Regions from separate parts of the Paenibacillus jiangxiensis genome, predicted to be linked through region 1. Evidence: riboswitches for the same ligand, from Rfam matches in the RefSeq annotation. Region 1 holds a riboswitch; each other region holds the start of a gene.
What was found. Region 1 has a riboswitch for cyclic di-GMP ahead of ACI1P2_RS21400 (acetaldehyde dehydrogenase (acetylating)). Riboswitches for the same ligand answer to the same signal wherever they lie in the genome.

Region 1 (4,652 bases):
AGGTCCACTGCTCATTGCTGATCTGCTCAAATGGCTTCGCTGCCGCAGTCCCCGCGTTATTCACCACAATATCGAGCCGTCCGAAGCGGCTTACCGTATCGGATACCGCTTTTTCGCAGTCCCCGGATGTAGTGACGTCAACTTTGATCGTTAGCACCTCAGAGCCGGACCGGTCCCGAATGTGTGCCGCCGCCGTGGCCAACGACTCTTCGCTGCGCGCGCATATGGCAACCCTGGCGCCCTCGGCGGCAAGTGTTGCCGCCGTCTCCAGGCCGATTCCTTTGCTCCCGCCGGTGATCAATGCAACTTTTCCCTTAAGACCCAGATCCATGATGTGTCCCCTTCCTGTTTCCCAACTTATTGAGCATCAGATTATATATTCCTCGCGAGCCGGAGTGAAAATGTCCAAAGAGACCGTGTCTTCGACGGCATAGACGCTGTGTTCCAACCCTCCGGGGATGACAAAGCTTCCCCCTGCCTTTACTTCATACTCCTCTCCGTTACAAGTGACCCTGACCCTTCCCTCCAGAATGTAAAAAATCTGTTCATGTTCATGGCTGTGCAGAGGAAAAGTGGAGCCATGCGCCAATAGATGTTCGACAAGCATCAGTTTCTCATTATGGGCAAGGACTCTTCTCTCGACCCCCTGGAATGGATAAGTAACCTCGACTTGATCACGGTCTCTCAGCATGGGATTCAACCCTTTCATCGGAGTATTGGACTTTGAAGCGGCAAGCTCACGGACAACCTCAATAATGATGTCTTCCTGCCCGGCTATAATTTTTCTTCTGCCCAGCTCAAGGAACACTTCGTGGGGATCCACGTTATATTTTTGGGATAAACGCTCCACAGGCTTTGCAAAGCCTGAAAACACACCGGCCAATCCGCTGATCACACTGATGGAGTTAATGGTGGGCACTTTGTCTATGAATGCTTTTTCTGCTACATTTGCACCCTGGAGGAGCTTGGACAGGTCAATGTTCGTGGTGTAGCCCAATTTATGCAGCACGGGAATCAGCACCTCTAATTGGGTGTTACCTGCTCCGGCTCCGAATCCCCGCATCGTGGCGTCCAGTATTTGTGCGCCTGCCTGCAGAGCGGCAACCGAATTGGCGACGGCATGGCCCAGGTTGTTATGTGCATGAAAGCCGACCGGAATCGTCAATACGGCGGTGAGCGCGCCAATCCGCTCCGTGACGTCATTCGGCAAATAGGCTCCGGCGGAATCCATGATGATGACTCCTTGTGCGCCGTATGACTGCATTTTCAAGGCTTCCTGCACCAGCAGCCCGACGGATGCCATATGGCTCATCATCAGCACGCCATAAGCTTCCCGCCCCTGGCTCAGGGTATATTCGATATGTCTCTTGGTGATGTCGGCCTCCGTACAATGAGAGGCAACCCTGACCGTATGCACGCCCATCTCGATGGCCTTTTTCAGGTCATGGATGGTGGCCAGGCCGGGAATGACATGGATTCCTATTTTGGTTTTACGCAGGGTCTGGGAGGCCAGGATGAAGATTTCCTCATCCGAAACCAGGGATTCCCCCAGCTGCAATGACGAAGCCCCCAGGCCGTTGCCATGGCCTACCTCGATGACAGGGATGCCGGCTGCCTCCGCCACAAGCATGTAAGTCTGCATTTGCTCTTTGGTAAACTGGTGCCGAACGGCATGGGAGCCGTCTCTTAAGGTTGGATCGCTGATCAGCACGGTCGTCATGCTTACGCACCTCTCTCGATCCCTGTCAGCTTGAAGGCGTACTTTTCCGCAATGGCGATGGCTGCGCAGTTAATGATATCCAGATTTCCGGCATACTTCGGCAGGAAGTCCCCGGCTCCTTCCACCTTAACCATAACGACAACTCTTCCGTCCTCAATGGAAGGAGGGATAATCAACTGATAGCCTGGCACATAAGCCTGGATTGTGGAAATGATCCGATCCAGATGCTCTTTTAGCGTATTCAGATCAGGGTCATGGACCTTGGCATAGACGGTGGTTTGCATATCGACGCAGGGCTCTGCGGGATTTAAATTCAGAATGGCTTTGGCGCGGCGGGCGCCGGAGAATTTTTTGATCGCTTCCTCGGTGGTTTCGATGTATTCGTCGAGGTTGGATCTGGTGCCGGGGCCGGCGCTCATGGAGGCAATGCTGGATACAACTTCAATATAATCAACCTGACTATGGGATTGTCCGACCGCATATGCCACCGGCACGGAGGCTTGTCCTCCGCAGGTAACCATATTCACGTTGTCGAGAGTCAGGCATTCGTGCAAATTTACGGCAGGAACGCACATGGCTCCGATTTTTGATGGCGTCATATCGATAACAAACTTCCCTAAACCTCTGAGAATTTTCTCGTGCTGTATATGGGAATACGCTGTAGTGGCATCGAAAACAATATCATACATAGAGGCATGTTCTATCAAAGCGTCAATTTGCTGATCGGAAACGTGTACGCCGAGCTCTCTCGCGGTGACCATTCCCCGCGATTCCGGATTTCTCCCCACAAACAGCGTGCACTCCAGGTAAGGGGATCGCATTGTCTTCTTCAGCAGATCCGTCCCGATGTTACCGCTGCCAATAATCGCAACTTTGACCTTATTGTTCATGTGATACTGCTCCTTTGCAGTTAGATGTGCGATATGGTTTAATGCTCTGCAGTGCCAAGAAACCCATCAAAAATCAATACATCCATGTTACTCCAACATCAAAAAATCCGTTTTTATTCCTTAAAGATCAAAAATTTACATTTTCGAACGCAAAAACACCTCCTTCTTATCTGATAATGGAATAAGACGGAGGTTTTCCGTCGTATTCGGCAGCTGGCTGGCATCATGGTATTCCACCTAAGCCCCTATAGCTTTGCGTCCCCGTCTTTCGGCGGGTTTGCCTTTATCGTACGAATTTCATTGCTGTCTAACCGTGTTGTATGATGTCAATTTACCAATACAATGGTTATATGGGAATAGGAGTTTGGAACTATTTTCCTCAAATTTTCTTTTTTTAGGGCAAAGAAATAAAAATTTTAAGTTCTTTTGATTCATGAAAAGCAGGACCCTCGAGCTGATAGACGCTCACAAAGACAGTATAAAAAATGATACTAGGGAACATGGATGTGAGTACTTGTGTGGGGAATCGTAACATATGATAATAAATTGTGCGCAACTAACTTGAGTTGCAGTGCAGTGAAAAGGCATTAAATGTATGTTTCGTAAACCTGTGGTTGAAACTATGGGACAGGAACCAGGGAGGGATTACCATGTCAAAGAACATACTGTTCACGCCTTACACCATTAAAGGCTTGGAGCTTAAAAACCGGATCGTCATGGCGCCGATGTGCCAATACTCGGTGACGGCAAAGGACGGCATTCCGAATGACTGGCATTATGTCCATTACACCAGCCGTGCTGTGGGCGGCACAGGATTGATCATTATAGAAATGACAGATGTTGAGCCTGATGGCCGCATTTCAGACTATGATCTGGGTTTGTGGTCGGATGAGCATATCCCCGCTTTCCGCCGTATCGCCGATGGTGTGCATGAGCATGGAGCGAAGCTGGGCATCCAAATTGCCCATGCCGGCCGCAAGGCGGAGGACGCAGCCGAACCGGTTGCCCCGTCGGCCATTGAGTTTCCTGGTGGAGAGCCGTACAAGAAACCGCGCGCGCTGACAACGGAGGAAGTACAGGAGATGGTGAGGAAGTTCGGGGAAGCGGCGCGCCGTGCTGTAGCGGCAGGAGTGGATACGATTGAGATCCATGGAGCACACGGCTATCTCATTCATCAATTTCACTCCCCTCTCACCAACAAGCGGGATGATATCTACGGACAAGACCTTTCACGCTTCGGTGTAGAGGTCATTCAGGCGATCAAAAAGGAGATGCCTGAGAATATGCCGCTGCTGTTCCGGATCTCCGCTGTGGAGTATGCGGACGGAGGCTACGATATCGATCATGCGATCGAATTGCTCAAGAAATACCGTGATGCAGGCGTGGATGTTGTTCACGTCAGCTCCGGCGGCGAAGGGACTCCTGGAGCGAGAAGACCGGGCAACCATCCCGGCTATCAGGTTCCGTTCGCCCGGCAGATCCGTGAGGAGGTTGACATTCCGGTCATTGCCGTCGGAAGACTGGATGACCCGGCCATGGCGCAATCGGTCATTGGGAACGGAGACGCCGATCTGGCGGCGGTGGGGCGCGGCATGCTGAGCGATCCTTACTGGGCTGTACATGCGGCGGTAACGCTCAGCGAGGATCATAAAGTTCCGGTGCAATACGAGCGGGCGTTTTAATGGATAGGCGCCGATAGGTGTCGTGCAAGGTCTTATAATAACCCGGCCGAGGGATTCAGCCGGGTTATTTCTTGTGTTGTTTTTTCGTCTGACCAGTATCATCTGCACCTTAATTTGGCGGAAAATAGAGGGAATCCCCGTATGGGTTTGACACAGCAGCAAAGATCTATTATTATCTCATAGTGTAAGATAAATTTTAGAAGGTGTGAGCCATGCAATTGGATTATAAAGCATTAGCTGTAGAACTCTTTGAATACGCCGCCCAAGCTCGCAAACCGCCGCTGGATGATGGGAGAAAGCTCTTTTCGCGCGGGGAAATGGGGATCCTGATCCACCTGAATTTCCATAAAGACGGGTCCA
Region 2 (4,652 bases), on a different contig from region 1:
TGGTCCCGTTCCGAGAACAGGATAGAGTAAACCGCTTGATCTGTTCCTTGTATTTCAATCATTCCAATGGGTGATTGGTAATCTATTATATACAGTCTGCTCATATAAGGACCTCCAAGAAAAAAGGTAGTATTGACTCTCCAGTATGCCGATTAAGGCTCCGTCCTCATCTTTCGAAACTCGCTTGGTGAACAGCCTTTTAAATTTCGAAACACTTTGTAAAAATTAGAAAGACTTTGGAAGCCCACCTCATAACCAATTTCAAGATTGGTCATATTGGTCGTTTGAAGAAGCTGCATGGCTTTATCGATGCGCACTTTTTCCAAAAAAGCACGCGGAGTCTCTGATGTTTCTTTTTTAAATAGCCGTTCGAGATAGAAGGGGCTTAAACCGACCTGTTCTGCAATATCATTCAGCTTCAAATCTTGTTTATATTGATTCACTAAAATCGTCGTAATACTTTTAACGAATTCACTATGAGGAGAATGTTCAACCTCAGGCTGGCATCTTTTGCATGCACGAAAACCAGCCTTTTCAACCTCACTGATATTGTGATAGAACTCAACATTTATCTTTTTGGGCTTTCTGGACCTGCAGGAAGGACGGCAGTAGATTTTCGTTGTTTTCACGGCTGTAAAAAATAAACCATCATATTTCCGGTCGCAGGCAATGATTTTTTCCCACATCTCGTCAAATGAAAGATTTATACTGGTCATCCCTTCATCACCTGCCTTCCTGATCTAGTTCTCATATAAATGTGATGTATCCTGTAATTCCAATAATTTAGCCGCATTGTCTTCTAAACAAGCGATGATTTTATCTGACAGGGCATTTCCAAAGCTAAAGCGCTTCACGCCTAGCTCTTTCAGCTTATTACAACTTGTCAGGTTAGGCAAAGACAATATATTGAGCGGTGCCTTGACTTGAGCAGCGATTTGCTGAATTTCATCATCTTCCGTTACTCCTGGCACAAAAATCCCGCTGGCCCCGCTTTCAACATAGGCCTTGGCCCGATCGATCGTTTCATTAAAAGGGGCTTCCAATTGAAAATAAGTATCCGTTCTGGCGTTGATATAAAAATTATTATATCCGTGATTTTCCAGCGCTGTTCTCATTTTTGTCAGGAGGCTGCAATGATCCTTTATACCTCTTAACCCCTTTTCTTTTTTCAGGGAATCCTCAATATTGATACCGGCAACCCCGACATCTGCTGTTCTTAATACATTATCGATAATTGTGTTAAAATCCTCACTATATCCTGCTTCAATATCAGCGGATACCGGTATTTTTACATTCTCTGCAATGGTTTTGACGATTGCTAGATTTTGATTAAAATCTATTAATTCTCCGTCCGCATAGCCTAACGAATTGGCAATCCCCCAGCTGGTAGTACCAATGGCTTTAAAACCTGCCTTCTCTAATGTCAAAGCTGATAATAGATCCCAGGCATTTCCCAAAAATAATAGCTCCTCTGAAGTATGGAGATTATTGAATTCCTGAATCATCGACATTTTGCTTCCTCCTTGGCTTTGGTGTAACTCATTCTATCAAGTAGGCTTTATTATTTCGTCCTCATTCTTGCTCTTATGGTCTGAGAGAGAAACGAAAAAGATCATCGAATGGGCGCAGAAATCAATGAATCTTGTAAATTTTCTCTTGATAGAAATAGAGATGTCTGGTAAGATAGTCTCACAAAAGCTACTCACGATAACGGCAAACTTGTCGAAAGGCAAGGACGCAAAGCTACAGGGCCTACTTGGCGATATGTCAAATGGCAGCCAGCTACCGAACGAAGACGCTTTTTTTGTTTCTCATAGGACAATAATATATTAAAATCTGGAAACTCTAGCACGATAACGGCAAACTTGTCGAAAGACAGGGACGCAAAGCTACAGGGCCTTCTTGACGATTATGTCAATGGCAGCCTGGCTACCGAAGGGAGTTTGCAGTATGCGCAACGCAATATTCGCGATTGTAGGACTTTTTGCGTTATTATTGTGGGCTCCATTAGTACAAGCTACCCAATCTCAGGATTGGTTGGGCTTGGAACAGCTGGACCGTGGTGTGATCGTTATTCGATATGACGTGAAAGCAGGGACCAAGACGAAGCTCATGATTGCAAAGAGTCAGGACAAATACACGTATATGCTTTCGCCGAACAAACGGCAGGAAGTATTTCCGTTGCAGATGGGTAACGGTGATTACACGGTTACCGTACTGGAACAAGTCAGCGGCACCAAATATAAGATTGTTCAGGAAGCGCCTGTTACACTTCAACTGGCGAACAATAGCAAAGTGTTTTTGAGTTCTGTACAAAATATCAATTGGAGCGAACAGGACAAGGCTGCTCAGCTTGCGAAGAAGCTGACTGGGTCTGCTCAATCCGACGAAGAAAAAGTACAGGCTATTTATGAATATATTGTGGGCACGATCAGATACGACAAGGCTCTTGCAACCAGTGATCTGACGAACTACCTTCCCGATATCAACCGTACGATTCTTGGACAGAAGGGGATGTGTTACGACTATGCCTCCCTGTTCGCCTCCATGCTGCGGAGCATCGGCATTCCAGCCAAGCTCGATATGGGAACTTCGGAATACGTCGATGTTTACCACGCCTGGAATGAAGTTTATTTGAACGGGAAGTGGGTAACCATTGATACAACGGTCGATGCGAGCTGGAAAGCCAAAGGGGCCGATTTCAAAATGATAAAGGATGCCGCTCGCTACTCGGTATCCAAATATTACTAAAAAGAATACGATCAATTTAAGCTTTGGACAAATGTCCAAGGCTTGTTCGAGTTTGTAGAGAAATTGTAGAGATCGGGCAGGTATAATGCAAGAAGCCCATTTGGTTCTGGTGGGAAAAACAGGAACAATGAATCGTGCGCCATTAGAAATATGCGGAGGTGATGGACTGGAAGGTCTCTTAACGGCATACAATTCAATGGAGTATAGATAGCCCGATTTGCGCACGGCAAGCAGGATCGGAACCGAACATTCGAGGGTGATGTAGAGACTGAGGGAGAGATTATGAAGAAAAAAGTTAGTGGAATCGTTGTGGCGCTGCTGCTCCTGCTTCAATCGGTTTTTGGTGTAACCGCCTGGACGGGCAATGTGGCCAATGCCAATGCGGCCGATACACCAGCAAGTGTGCAGGAATCCGTGTATGGAGTAAAAGATGAAGTTGGAGTGACGGATGATGTTTATATCCCGCCAGCGCCAGTCAAGAATACGGACAACATTTTAACAAAAGTGGTATTAACCGACTTGAATGGTAACGTGATCGATGCAGTATATAATCCGGACAGTACCCTGGACATCGGTGAGGCTGTCAATCTCAGCTACGAATGGGAGCTTCCGAATAGTCACGGCTACAAGAACGGGGATACATTTACCTTCGAGCTGCCGGACCAGTTTGAAATTTTTACGGATATTGACGCTCCACTCGTGGCCGATCAAGACAAAGTTGGCACATTTACCGTCGACCGCAACGGGAAGGTTGTCATGACCTTCAACGATTATGTGGAGAGCCACTCCAACGTAAGCGGCAAGCTGGAAATACGTACCGAGTTTACGAAGGAAACGATTAAGGGAAGCACGGAAGTCGTCATTGCCATTCCGGTAAAAAGCGGAGAGCAAGTCGTTATCGTGAATCTGAAGCCGCAGGGCGGAAAGCTGATCGACAAACAGGGAAAAGCGGTTGGCAAAGACCGGATCGATTGGACGGTTCAAGTCAACAAATCACTGGATAAGATCAAGCATGCGGTCATCACGGATGTGATACCTGAAGGTTCTGAACTCATCGCCGACTCTGTGGAGGTGTACCGCCTACAGGTTAACGGCGACGGTTCGACGGTCCTTGGCGATAAGGTAGGGACCGACAAGTATACGGTCGAAACGAACGGCGGCGCCAAACTGGAGCTTGCGTTCCAGGATGAGACGATCAGCAAAGCCTACGAGATTCGTTATTCGACGAAGCTTACCGGCGAGCAGACTCGTTTTGAGAACACCGCTGTACTGTCTGGCGACGATATGAAAGATACCAAGTCGACCGCTACGGTAACAGTGGACCGTGGTAAATTTTTGGATAAGACTTATAGCCAGAATAAAGACACCGGAATCATCACCTGGACTGTGAAATACAATTTTAACGAGAAAAAGCTTACGAAAGATCAAGCGGTTATTACGGATGAATTCAGTGCGATTCATACGCTGGTTGCCGATTCGCTGAAGGTGTATAAAGGGAATTCAACGAAGGCTGAAGATCTGCTTTCACCGGATGAATACACCTTTACACCGACAGGTACAAACGGATTTACACTTCAATTCAATAAGGGTATCGATTCTCCTTATACGATCGTTTACCAGACAAAGCCGGTCGACCGGACGAGCGCTGACGGACAGCCAGTAAAGAACAAAGTCGTATCGGGTGACTCGTCCAAAGATGTAACAGCTCCGGCCCAAGGAATCCGCGCTCTGGTGAAGGGCGTCTCGAATGTCGACTTCGCCAACAAAACGGCGAAGTGGCTTATTACGATCAATGGCGATAAAAAGCCGGACGGCAGCAAGTACAGCATGGAGAATGTAGTCATCAAGGATACGTTCCCGCAAGGCGGTCTCGAATTCATTCCGGATTCAGTAATCGTGAA
Region 3 (4,652 bases), on a different contig from region 1:
ACCGATGGAATAGATAAAATCAAAAGTGGGAAGAGGGACTTTATTTCTGATGATGTCAACAACTGAGGCTGGGATCGCTTCGCCAAAATCCTTTATGGCTTCTGCAGCAACCGAAAGAGCCTCCTGATCTTGATCAATGGCGACAAATTTTCCAATCGTTTTGTTTTGCACCGCAGCACAATCTGATGTTTCTCTTAAGTGACCACAAGCGACCGAGAGAATATAAGGATTCGCAACACGTTCTGAGGTTTGATTAATTTTGCTGGAAAGGATACGTCTTCTTTCGCGGTTAGCATTATTGGCATGAGCCATGCGGTTTAAGTCGTAATATAGAAAATCGGCAATCTCTGATTTTTCATTCTCGTAGGGGGACGATTCCAACTTTTCAAAGTCATACTGCAGGTCCAGCATTATGGGATCACCTGCATAACCGCGCGGTCTTTCAAATGCTCGACGGGATAGTGGTTCTTGCAAGAAAAAATGGCTTATGGAGTGTTCACGATATCGGGGGATAAACTGGGTCCAATCTTCTGTTGAGTACTGTTGACGTAAGTCTCTTAATCCATCATAAAGCGTACTTAATGCTTCAGAGTATTGGCCTTGATTAATCTTCATTTCAACATCTTCAAAAAACTCTTTTTCAATCGTCTGATCCATTAGTTTCCCTCCCTGAAAGACTCCTAACGATTGCGGCATTCCATTCAATTCGGCAGTTGGGCTCTATTCTCTCCTAATTTGAATAAACGTGTTTAAAGATATCTTCGAGGGCTGGGTCTGGGGTAAGTTCCGCATATTCCGCGGCCTCGTCGATTTCCCTGACGATTCGATCATGAATTTCCTGCTCTGCGTGTTCCTCCAATATCCCGGATTTTCTGAGATAACGGCTAAAGGATTCAAGCGGGTCGTACTTCTCGGCTTCCTCTATTTCCTCACTGGAACGATATCCTTGATCATCGTCATCGCTTGGATAAGGAGCCAGGCGGTAGAGACCGGCCTCGATCAGCGTAGGACCCTCTCCTCTGTTCGCTCTGTCGACGGCCTCTTTCGTGACCCTGTATACTTCCAGGGGATCATTGCCGCTCACACGGATGCCAGGAAAGCCGTATGCTTTTGCCCGATCTGCAACACTATCACGTACCGTCTGCTTCGAGGAGAGAACCGAAAGACCATAGGGCTGGTTCTGTTCGCAGAAAAAAATGACCGGAAGCTTGTGTCCTCCTGCAAAGTTTGCTGCTTCGTGAAACTCCCCCCGATGGCTGCCTCCATTTCCAAAAGCGACTAACACGACAGGATGATCTCCCCGTATTTTGCCGGCCAAGGCGATTCCTACGGCATGCGGGACATGAGTGGTAGTGAGGCCGGAAGTCGAAAGAATACGATTTTTTTTACTGCCATAATGCCCAGGCATTTGCCGCCCGCCGCTGTCCGCAGCTTCTGCCTTGGCAAAAGCGGTGAGCATCAGTTCCTTTGCCGTCATGCCGAAAACAATGGCCATGCCCATATCGCGATCATACGGGCAAAGAAAATCTTTCGTCATATCCAGTGCATACGCCGCACCTACCTGTGCGGCTTCATGACCTTGACAAGACATGTGGAAAGGGATTTTTCCAGCACGATGAAACAATCCCAGCCGTTCGTCGACTTTCCGTGCCAGAGCCATATCCCGGTACATATCCAGAAGCTGCTGATTCGACAAACCGAGTTGTCGATGCTTGTTGGGCAAACAAAAAACCTCCCTTCTTGGTTTCATCTGGTGTTACCTGAAAATGAATAGACGGAGGTTTCCGACGTATTCGGTAACTGGCTGACATAGAGGATTGTGGTACTATCCGCCTTAGTCCCTATAGCTTTGCGTCACCGCCTTTCAACGGGTTTGCCATTATCGTACATAGTATAAAGTTGTAATATATTGTATATTGTTTCATGATATTTACTTTTTTGGAATAGGGCTTCATTACCATATTTTTCAGCATACGACAATGTTCGCTTTTCTTCGTTATGTAGGGGCATATGCGTAAATAACGTATTCCGTGGTACATTTGATTGGTTTTTATTGGAATTTTTTTGGAATTTTTTTGGCAAATTTTGCTCGTTTATCTATGCTATGGTTTTTGGATATGGAAGGAATTTTTCCTGCTCCAGAAACAGCAAGAAAGGCCTCTGACGGACCAGAGACCTTGTGACGTATCTGTGATTTGGTTGATGTCAGGAAAACTGTTGCGTGATATGCTGGATGAAAGCTTCTTCGCCGATCTCTTTCCTGAGCTCCAATAACGCTTTCGCATCTTCTCCAACTACATATCTCAACTGCTTTGTACCGTCCGTTGCCGCCTGATAGATGGTCTCCGCCACCATTTCCGGAGTGCATGCGCTGTCCGTGTTAATGATTGCCTCCACCAAGGGCTGAACCGATTGGGAGTATTCCTGATAATCTGGCAAAGACTCAATGGACAATAAATCGATAGATCTGCCAAAAAAGTCCGTTTTGACCACACCAGGCTCAATTAGTTTTAACCGGATATTTTGAGAAGCAAGCTCAAACGATAAAGTTTCCGTGAAGCCTTCAATTGCAAATTTAGTAGAGTGATAAAGCGAAAATGAAGGCAGCCCCACTCTTCCGGACATTGAAGATAAATTGATGATTATTCCACTATTATTAGCTCTAAAATGAGGAAGAATGCTCTTGGTCACCTTCATAAGGCCGAGTACATTTACTTCAAATTGCTTTCGAATTTGCTCGTATGAAGCCGCCTCGAAGATGCCCAGAACTCCGTAACCGGCATTATTTAACAGGACATCGATTGTGCCAAATCGCTCCAAACCTGCCCTTAATGCCTCTTGAATCGTTTCCAATTGTTCAACGTCGAGCCTCGTTACCAAAACATTCTCCAGCCGCGACAGTTCGGTTTCTCTTTCAGGTGAACGCATGGTAGCAATCACATTCCATCCCTGATCTGCAAAATACCTGGCTGCAGCTTTTCCAATTCCAGACGATGAACCCGTAATCATAATTGTTTTCATGTTTTGCCCTCCTGCAAATCATTGGTGTATTTTTTGGGAACGCTCGCAAAACATATGCCCTCGAAAACCAAATCAACGGGTTTGCTATGATCGTACAAAGTATAATGCTGCCATAATGATATTGGACGAGATCCCGTTTTTGAATAGGACATACCTACCAAGTTTTAGGTAAAGGAGAGACTACCCCCAAGTAATGCATGCTTGAGGGCAGTCTGTTTTTCATCTTACCGGTTAAGCTTTCTTTCTTCTCAGCAGGAACAGGCCTGCAAGCAGGATGAGGCATCCGGCCAGCAAATAGCCGTACATATTCGTTGCAGTTGCCGGCAGCTTGCTGCCAGTGCCATCCCCGTTGCTGGAGGAGCTTCCGCTCTCCGAGTCACCCGAGGTGCCGGATTGCCCGCTTCCTCCAGTTCCACCCGAGCTTCTGGACTGACCGGAGTCTGTGGAACCGGAATCCGAACCTCCCCAGCCCGGGTTGTCTGGATTGCCGGAGGAAGAGCCGTCGTTCGGTTCTCCTCCCGGTATGCCGGGATTGCTGCCGCTTCCGCCGCCAATGATGATGTCTTCAGACGGCGTATCCGAATCGTCCAGATTATCCCCGCTCACTTCACCTACGTTTTGTATCGTTTGGCCCGGTTGGCCTGCCACCAGTTTGGCCTGGAATACAATCGTATGCCAGTCCGTATCTGTAACCTCGCCGAACTGTCCACTCACCATGCCATTGACGTATGAGCCTTTGTCGCTGTCCAGCGCATCGGTTACAGTAATGCCGTCCACCTTCAGCATGCCTGGCACATATTGCAGCTCGGCACGCAGGGCGTCCGAGATTTCCAGATTGGTCACGACACTGTCCTCTACGGTGTTGCGTGTGCGAATCGTGTACTCAATCACATCGCCGACTTCGATGCTGCCTCCGTTCACATCTTTCGCCGATTTCTCGGATTCAAGCACTGGGGAAGCCGGATCGACAGCGTCGTCATCGTGCGAACCTCCGCCACCACCGCCACCGCCTGAACCCCCACTACCCGGATCTTCAGTTACAGGCGGGTTTACCGGTGGTGCTGGTGGGTCTACTGGTGGATCAACTGGCGGCTGCACTGGTGGATCTACCGGCGGAATGACTACAGGCGGTTCTTCCTCAACGGCTATTTTCTCCGTTGGCTCGCCTGGTTGATCAATGTTATCGCCAGTCACCAGCGCTGTATTTTGAATCACCTGGCCGTCGTATCCCGTCTGGATAATGGCCTGGAACTCCAACATATGCCAATTCATATCATCTACGCTACCGAATGAGCCGTACACTTCGCCGGAAACAGAATGACCGGCATCGCTATCCTGAGCATCCGTCACGGACATACCGTCCACCTTCAGGCTGTCTGGCACGTACTCCAGTCCCGCAGGCAGCGTATCGGTAATCGATAGATTTTCCAGATAAGTGTCGTTCACGACCGCTCTTGTACGAATCGTATAAGCCACCGTGTCCCCGACTTCATACGTGGCCTTGCTTGCATCCACGTTCGTTACAGATTTCTCCGATTCAATCTGCGGGTTCCGCGGATAGACCTGTACTTCTTCCCGTGGTCTGTCCGGCGTCTCCACATTGTCGCCACTTACCCGGGCGATATTGATAA

Region 2: linked by a shared signal. The riboswitch ahead of ACI1P2_RS22410 (transglutaminase-like domain-containing protein) and the one ahead of ACI1P2_RS21400 (acetaldehyde dehydrogenase (acetylating)) in region 1 are both predicted to bind cyclic di-GMP.
Region 3: linked by a shared signal. The riboswitch ahead of ACI1P2_RS09760 (thiamine pyrophosphate-dependent dehydrogenase E1 component subunit alpha) and the one ahead of ACI1P2_RS21400 (acetaldehyde dehydrogenase (acetylating)) in region 1 are both predicted to bind cyclic di-GMP.

The regions. Positions count from the first base shown of each region.
Region 1 is NZ_JBJURI010000024.1:33,082-37,733, forward strand. It holds gene ACI1P2_RS21390 (SDR family NAD(P)-dependent oxidoreductase) at 1-331, opposite strand, end outside; gene dmpG (4-hydroxy-2-oxovalerate aldolase) at 368-1,720, opposite strand; gene ACI1P2_RS21400 (acetaldehyde dehydrogenase (acetylating)) at 1,723-2,643, opposite strand; cyclic di-GMP riboswitch class I at 2,816-2,902, opposite strand; gene ACI1P2_RS21405 (NADH:flavin oxidoreductase/NADH oxidase) at 3,261-4,292, shown strand; gene ACI1P2_RS21410 (MarR family winged helix-turn-helix transcriptional regulator) at 4,511-4,652, shown strand, end outside.
Region 2 is NZ_JBJURI010000026.1:9,257-13,908, reverse strand. It holds gene ACI1P2_RS22425 (methylated-DNA--[protein]-cysteine S-methyltransferase) at 1-104, opposite strand, end outside; gene ACI1P2_RS22420 (bifunctional transcriptional activator/DNA repair enzyme AdaA) at 153-716, opposite strand; gene ACI1P2_RS22415 (isocitrate lyase/PEP mutase family protein) at 741-1,511, opposite strand; cyclic di-GMP riboswitch class I at 1,703-1,790, shown strand; cyclic di-GMP riboswitch class I at 1,849-1,937, shown strand; gene ACI1P2_RS22410 (transglutaminase-like domain-containing protein) at 1,951-2,751, shown strand; gene ACI1P2_RS22405 (collagen binding domain-containing protein) at 3,034-4,652, shown strand, end outside.
Region 3 is NZ_JBJURI010000007.1:166,387-171,038, forward strand. It holds gene ACI1P2_RS09755 (class I SAM-dependent methyltransferase) at 1-657, opposite strand, end outside; gene ACI1P2_RS09760 (thiamine pyrophosphate-dependent dehydrogenase E1 component subunit alpha) at 731-1,672, opposite strand; cyclic di-GMP riboswitch class I at 1,793-1,888, opposite strand; gene ACI1P2_RS09765 (SDR family oxidoreductase) at 2,206-3,021, opposite strand; gene ACI1P2_RS09770 (isopeptide-forming domain-containing fimbrial protein) at 3,253-4,652, opposite strand, start outside.